Regions from separate parts of the Pantoea sp. S18 genome, predicted to be linked through region 1. Evidence: predicted binding sites of a transcription regulator. Region 1 holds the regulator's gene; the other holds the start of a gene.
What was found. The regulator LexA, encoded in region 1, represses DNA repair genes until DNA is damaged. The targets are predictions, from matches to a motif close to TNCTGTATGTACATACAGNA.
Positions count from the first base shown of each region.

Region 2: a site for LexA is predicted at 2,131-2,150, ahead of umuD (translesion error-prone DNA polymerase V autoproteolytic subunit). Genes of this name have one in related genera too.

Region 1 covers NZ_CP142688.1:352,067-355,482, forward strand. The annotation lists gene plsB (glycerol-3-phosphate 1-O-acyltransferase PlsB) at 1-363, opposite strand, end outside; gene VIJ98_RS01565 (diacylglycerol kinase) at 491-859, shown strand; gene lexA (transcriptional repressor LexA) at 965-1,579, shown strand; gene dinF (MATE family efflux transporter DinF) at 1,716-3,038, shown strand; gene VIJ98_RS01580 (CsbD family protein) at 3,203-3,415, shown strand.
Region 2 covers NZ_CP142690.1:66,073-69,488, reverse strand. The annotation lists gene VIJ98_RS24770 (conjugation system SOS inhibitor PsiB family protein) at 43-582, opposite strand; gene ssb (single-stranded DNA-binding protein) at 699-1,268, opposite strand; gene umuD (translesion error-prone DNA polymerase V autoproteolytic subunit) at 2,171-2,611, shown strand; gene umuC (translesion error-prone DNA polymerase V subunit UmuC) at 2,613-3,416, shown strand, end outside.

The DNA.
Region 1 (3,416 bases):
TTGCACGTCGAGTTGCGGGTTACTGCGGTGCAAATCCAGATAATCGTGGAACAGCTTTACCGATTCGGGATTGGCCACGAAATAGGGAATCACGCGTGGGCCATCGTGAATAAACACGTGGCGCGGCAGCAGGGTGCCATCGATCTCCAGCGGAGCCAGCGGATCGGGCAGATCATGTTTCAGGCATTGAGCACGCAGCGTGAGCAGGTCAGCCTTTGAATCATAAGGCAAAACATACATCACCGGACGAGTCGGATCGATCCCGTGTTCAGAGACGGGATCGGTCGGAATGACCTTACTTTTTACCAAAATAGAGAGTGGTAAATTCAATAATTTGTAATAGAGTTTACGCCAACCTGACATAGACAACTTTAAGCCTCTTGTTAGCAAAGCGCGGCAAGCATACCAGAAAGCGCAGCGAAGGTCTGTGGCTCTGCCGCCTCATACTGCCCACACATTGACGTCAAAATAGATCAAGGGTTCCATAGACATGGCAAATAACGTCACCGGTTTAGTAAGAATAGTGAAAGCAGCCGGTTATTCCTGGCAGGGCCTGCGTGCCGCATGGCAGCACGAAGCCGCATTTCGGCAGGAAGCTGTTGCCGCGCTGGTGGCCATTCTCGTGGCGTGCTGGCTGGATGTAGATACCATCTCCCGCATCTTGATGATTGGCTCGGTAGTGCTGGTTATCATCATTGAGATCCTTAATAGCGCTATCGAAGCGGTGGTTGACCGAATCGGGCAGGAGCAACATCCGCTCGCGGGCCGCGCCAAAGATATGGGATCGGCCGCCGTATTGCTGACTATCTTACTGGCTCTGTTCGTCTGGATCGCGCTGCTCTGGACGCATTTGAGATAGGGATTCCAGATTCATCAAACCGCTGATTTTTCCCTCTGTTACGGTTTTCATTTCGCGAATACCTGTATATACTCACAGCGACTGTATAAACAACCAGGGGGCGGGATGAAAGCGTTAACTGCACGGCAGCAACAGGTCTATGACCTGATTCGCGACCATATTAACCAGACGGGCATGCCGCCAACGCGTGCGGAAATTGCTGCGCAACTGGGTTTTCGCTCGCCCAATGCTGCTGAAGAGCATCTGAAAGCGCTGGCGCGTAAAGGCGTAATTGAAATTGTTTCCGGCGCATCGCGCGGGATTCGTTTGCTAATGGAAGAAGAACCGAGCGAAGGGCTGCCGCTGATTGGCCGCGTCGCTGCCGGTGAACCCTTGCTGGCGCAGGAACATATTGAAGCCCACTATCAGGTGGATGCGAATCTGTTCAAACCGAGCGCCGATTTCCTGCTGCGCGTGAGCGGCATGTCGATGAAAGATATCGGTATTATGGATGGCGATCTGTTAGCGGTGCATAAAACGCAGGAAGTGCGTAACGGCCAGGTTGTCGTGGCGCGCATTGATGATGAAGTCACCGTGAAACGCTGGAAAAAGCAGGGTGCAATTGTTCATCTGCTGCCGGAAAACACCGATTTCCAGCCGATTGTTGTTGATACCCGTGAGCAGTCACTAACTGTTGAAGGTTTAGCTGTCGGGATTGTACGCAACGGCGAGTGGCTCTGATCAGTTTCTGATCCTCCCCAACTGCGGCGGTGTGAATTTGCGCTGACCGCAGTCTGCTGTTTTACTTCTCTGTGACTCTTTCTGCGGCTCACGCTGGCGCCATTATGCTGATTACCGCACATAACGGAATGGGCTGATGCAGCTGTTTTCCTCTTCAGATAAAACACTCTGGCGGCTAGCGCTGCCGATGATCCTGTCAAATATCACCGTCCCGTTACTGGGCGTGGTGGATACTGCCGTTATTGGTCATCTCGATAGCCCTATTTATCTCGGCGGCGTCGCCGTGGGCACAACGGCAACCAGCTTCATCTTTATGCTTCTGCTATTCCTGCGCATGAGCACCACCGGATTGACCGCTCAGGCATTTGGCGCCAATGACAAAACCGCGCTGGCGCGCGCCTTAACGCAACCGCTGCTGATTGCGCTGGTTTTTGGCGTGCTATTTATGGTGCTACGAACGCCGGTGAGCAGCTTGGCGGCAGCCTTGATGGGCGGCAGCCCGGAAGTGCAGCAGCAGGCGCAAATCTTTATTGAGATTCGCTGGCTGAGTGCGCCCGCAACCTTAGCCAATTTGGTGATTCTGGGCTGGCTGCTGGGCGTTCAATATGCGCGGGCACCGATGGTGCTGCTGATCATCGGCAATCTGGTAAATATCCTGCTTGATCTGCTGTTCGTACTGAAACTGCATTGGGGTGTGGCTGGCGCGGCGGCGGCTACCGCGCTGGCAGAATATGTCACGCTGGGCGTGGGTTTGTGGATGGTAGCGCGCGTGCTGAAAATGCGCGGTATCCACTTTACTCTGCTTAAAACTAGCTGGCGCGGCGATGCGGCGCGGCTATTCCGCCTCAATCGCGACATTATGCTGCGCTCTTTAATGCTGCAAATTTGCTTCGCCTCACTCACCATCCTTGGTGCTCGAATTGGCCCGGATGTGGTGGCGGTCAATGCGGTACTGTTGATGTTCCTCACTTTTACCGCATACGCGCTGGATGGTTTTGCCTACGCGGTTGAAGCCTGTTCAGGTGAAGCTGTTGGGGCCAAAGATCGCAGTCGGCTGTTGCTGGTTTGGCATGCGGCTTGCCGCCAGGCTTGCTTCGTCGCAGCGATCTTTGCGCTGATTTATGCGTTAACCGGCCCGCAAATAGTGGCGATGTTGACGTCACTGGAAGCGCTTCGCGAGATGGCCGACAGATATCTGATTTGGCAGGTGATTCTGCCGCTGGTTGGCGTTTGGTGTTATCTGCTGGATGGCATGTTTATCGGTGCGACGCGCGGCCGTGAGATGCGTAACAGCATGGTGATGGCGGCAATCGGCTATGGTATATCGCTGCTTACGTTACCGTGGCTCGGCAATCACGGTTTATGGCTGGCAGTGACGGTGTTCCTGGCGCTACGCGGACTGACGCTGTGGCTGATCTGGCGAGGTCACTGGCAACGTGATAGCTGGTTCAACGCCTGAATAAGCGAAGCGTAACCTACAGATTAATCTGTAATTCTCTGCAAACTGCGAAACGGCTACTACAATTACCTTATACGGCGCACATGAGTAGCGCGTTGTGTGGGTATATCGCCAGATAGATAGGCGATGTATCTATCTCACTCAGGATGAAGTGGAGGATTATTATGAACAAAGACGAAGCGAGCGGAAACTGGAAGCAGTTTAAAGGGAAATTTAAAGAGAAGTGGGGCAAGCTTACGGATGACGACATGACGGTGATCGAAGGTAAACGCGATCAGTTGGTCGGTAAAATCCAGGAGCGCTACGGTTATGCGAAAGACCAGGCCGAGCAAGAAGTTAAGGACTGGGAAAGCACCAATAAAGATTACCGCTGGTAAT
Region 2 (3,416 bases), on a different replicon from region 1:
GTTTCGTGGCGCTGGAAATACTGGGAATAAACCGGGTATGCATCAGTTGATCCCCCCGCGGCGCAAAACAACGGCAATCTGCCCTGGCGTATATCCCGCTCTCACCATCTCATCGATACGCTGCAGCAGTTTCCGGATGATGTCGGTTGCCAGCTGCTCGCTGATCCAGAAGTACAAACCCGTGTGATCGGGGTTCAGCCACATTAATCCGTGCCAGAAAGGCGACTCTCCGCCTGGGCTCAGAATATCAAGGGTGACGTGCCGGCATTTGCGGTGCGTCAGCCGCAGGTGGACCGGAAACACGCCGCCCCACTCTCCCCGGATTTCACACTCCGTACGCCAGGCATCACCGGGCTTAAGCGCGTGCAGGACGGCACCAGTCATACGCTGACGAAACTCTTCGCCTCGCGCGCAATAGGATTCGTACTCACAGGGAGATAACGCCCGTAGCCGGGCAAGCGTCAACGGCTCATCTCGGGTCATCTCACCGCTGTGGCTGCTCATGTCACCGCCAGCCAGCCGACCGTAATAGCGGGATAGCTTGCCGCCACGAATATTTTCTTTAGACTGAATAACTGACATATCGGGTTCCTTTTAATTTGATTGTCACGCCCTGTGCGGAGTTGCAGCTCCGCCAGGGCGCTCTCTTCGAGTAGTCGCGGTTCTTAACGGTCCCGCTTCCGTGGACCCTGCCATGTTTAAAAAGGTATCGAGTCGTCAAAGTCTTCGGGAGGTGGCGGATAGTTCCCGAGCTCTGGCCATATAGCCTGCGGTGTTGTCTGCGGCTTTACTGGCCGCGACGCGCCCTTACCCCCTCTGCCCTGGCCTCTTTCACCCCCCATGGATTCTGAACGTTCAGGCTTCGCAGCCGGGGGCTGAATCTGATTAGCCGGCGCTTGCCTCGCGTCGGCATTACCACCGCGTCCGCCCAGCATCTGTAGAGTACCGGCTGCGTTGACGACCACTTCCGTGGTGTATTTATCCTGTCCGTCAGTGCCCTGCCATTTACGGGTGCGCAGCTGCCCCTCAATGTAGACCTGCGCGCCTTTGCGCAGATATTCTCCTGCCACTTCAGCGAGCTTTCCGAATAGCACCACGCGATGCCACTCCGTGATCTCCTTATTTTCACCGGTCTGCTTATCCCGCCAGTTTTCAGACGTTGCCAGCGTGATGTTTGCCACAGCCCCACCGTCTGGCATGTAGCGCACCTCAGGAGCCTGTCCCAGATTGCCGACCAGAATGACTTTATTGACGCCTCGTGCTGCCATACTTCTTCTCCTCTTGAACTGAGTTGTTCACCCCATCACCCGTTGAGTTTCGGGAGCCGCGGTGTTGACGTTTTTGTGGAACTCGACTGGTTCAATCCCCCGGTATTCACTTCACCCGTTTGAGATCCTTCGCCGCGAGGGCGTCAACCAGCGCGGGGGATGGCAGGCGTCCGGGGCGCCGGGGACATTTTTTTCTGGTCTAACGCAGTGGCCGGACAAAAATTTTCCCGGCGTTCATCCCATCCTGGACGACCAGGTCGCCTGTGCTTGTCTCAGCCCCTGAGAAAGGACTTAAACGGTGATGACTGAAGGAATGAACAGCATGATGCAGCGGCAACGGTGGCTGAGCGGCAGCCAAACGACGTTGCACCTCAGAGCGGTGGGAAGTCTGGCCGCCGCGGTTATCTGGGAACCGGGGTGACGCGGTAGTGAACCGGAAGGCGTGCGCGCCTCCGGCCAACTGTGAGTAAAGTCAGCCGTCAGGGTTCAGGTTTATATGCGCCCGACAGTGCCGTGCAGGGATACGTGAAGTGAGATAATCGAGAGAGGCGGGCTACAAACCTGCCCCTTATGCAAAACCTTTAACAATACACCGCAGAAGCTCACCGAATATGCAGCCGGTAAAAGGAGTCAACCAATCCGGAGTCGAATTAAAGAGGAGGATTATCCACATCTGCGCTGCACATACAGCTAAGAAAGCTGTGGATAATCTGCTGCATCGTCCGCTGACGGAAGGCCGAAGCATCATGGTGATTTTTTGAACACTCAGTGCGCAATAACATGAGACATTTCAGGGCTCGTGAAAATTATCCCCCCTCCCCTGCCCGCAGCATCTTGCGCCGTGGTTAAAGTCAGTTAATACTACTGTAATTATATACAGCACACTGGCAGGAAATTTGATTATGTTTCACACCCTCAGGCTTATTAATCCGGCACAAAATCCGCCCCCCAGCTTCCGTCCACTTTTTCTGGAGCGCGTGCCCTGCGGGTTCCCGTCCCCCTGCCAGGATTATGCTGAACAGGAGCTGGACCTCAATGAACATCTGATAGCCCATCGCTCAAGCACTTTCTTTCTGCGGGCTGAGGGTAACAGCATGCAGGATATCGGACTGTACGATGGCGACCTGCTTATCGTTGATCGTTCACTGAAACCAGAGCACGGCGACGTTGTTATTGCGGAGGTCTTTGGTGAGTTTACCGTCAAGCGCCTGCTCATAAAGTCGCACGGCCCGGTCCTTCAGCCCATGAATCCTGCCTATCCGGTCATTACTCCTGACCCTGAGACGCTTCAGATCTTTGGCGTCGTGATCCATTTTGTTCATACGACGCGTCGGAGAAACTGACGTGTTTGGCCTGATCGATGTGAACTCGTTTTACGCGAGCGTAGAGAAAGCATTCCAGCCATCACTGAGGAATGCACCTGTCTGCATTCTTTCAAATAACGACGGTTGCGTAATCGCTCGCAGTAAAGAGGCTAAGAAATACATTAAGATGGGCGAACCTTGGTTCAAAATTAAGAACCAGCAGTACCCCGAGAAGATCCACTTTTTCTCCAGTAATTACGCCCTTTATCATTCCATGAGCACGCGCGTGATGTCCTGTATTGAGGAGATGGTTCCCCGGCTGGAGGTTTACTCCGTCGACGAAGGATTCTGTGACTGCCGGGGGATAGATCTGACAATGACCTATGAAAACTTTGGCAGAATGATCCGTGCCCACGTCCTTCAGTGCACCGGCCTGACGGTGGGATGTGGGCTGGCGCCAACGAAAACGCTCGCAAAATCTGCCCAGTGGGCGAGCAAGGAATGGCCTCAGTTTCACGGCGTGCTGGCATTAACGCCCGATAACCCCGGGCGCATAGAGGCGATGCTTTCCCGACAGCCGGTTGAAGAAGTCTGGGGTGTTGGCTCCAGGATAAGCAAGCGACTTAATCTTCTAGGCATTAAAACCGCGCTCGATCTCGCCCGCACCTCCCCTGTTTTCATCCGTAAAAACTTCAGCGTCGTGATGGAAAGGACCGTGCGGGAACTCAAAGGCGAAGCCTGCATTGAGATGGAGGATGCCCCTCCGCCAAAGCAGCAAATCGTTGTCAGCCGCAGTTTCGGAGAACGTATTACAACCTATGATGCGATGCGCCAGGCTATATGT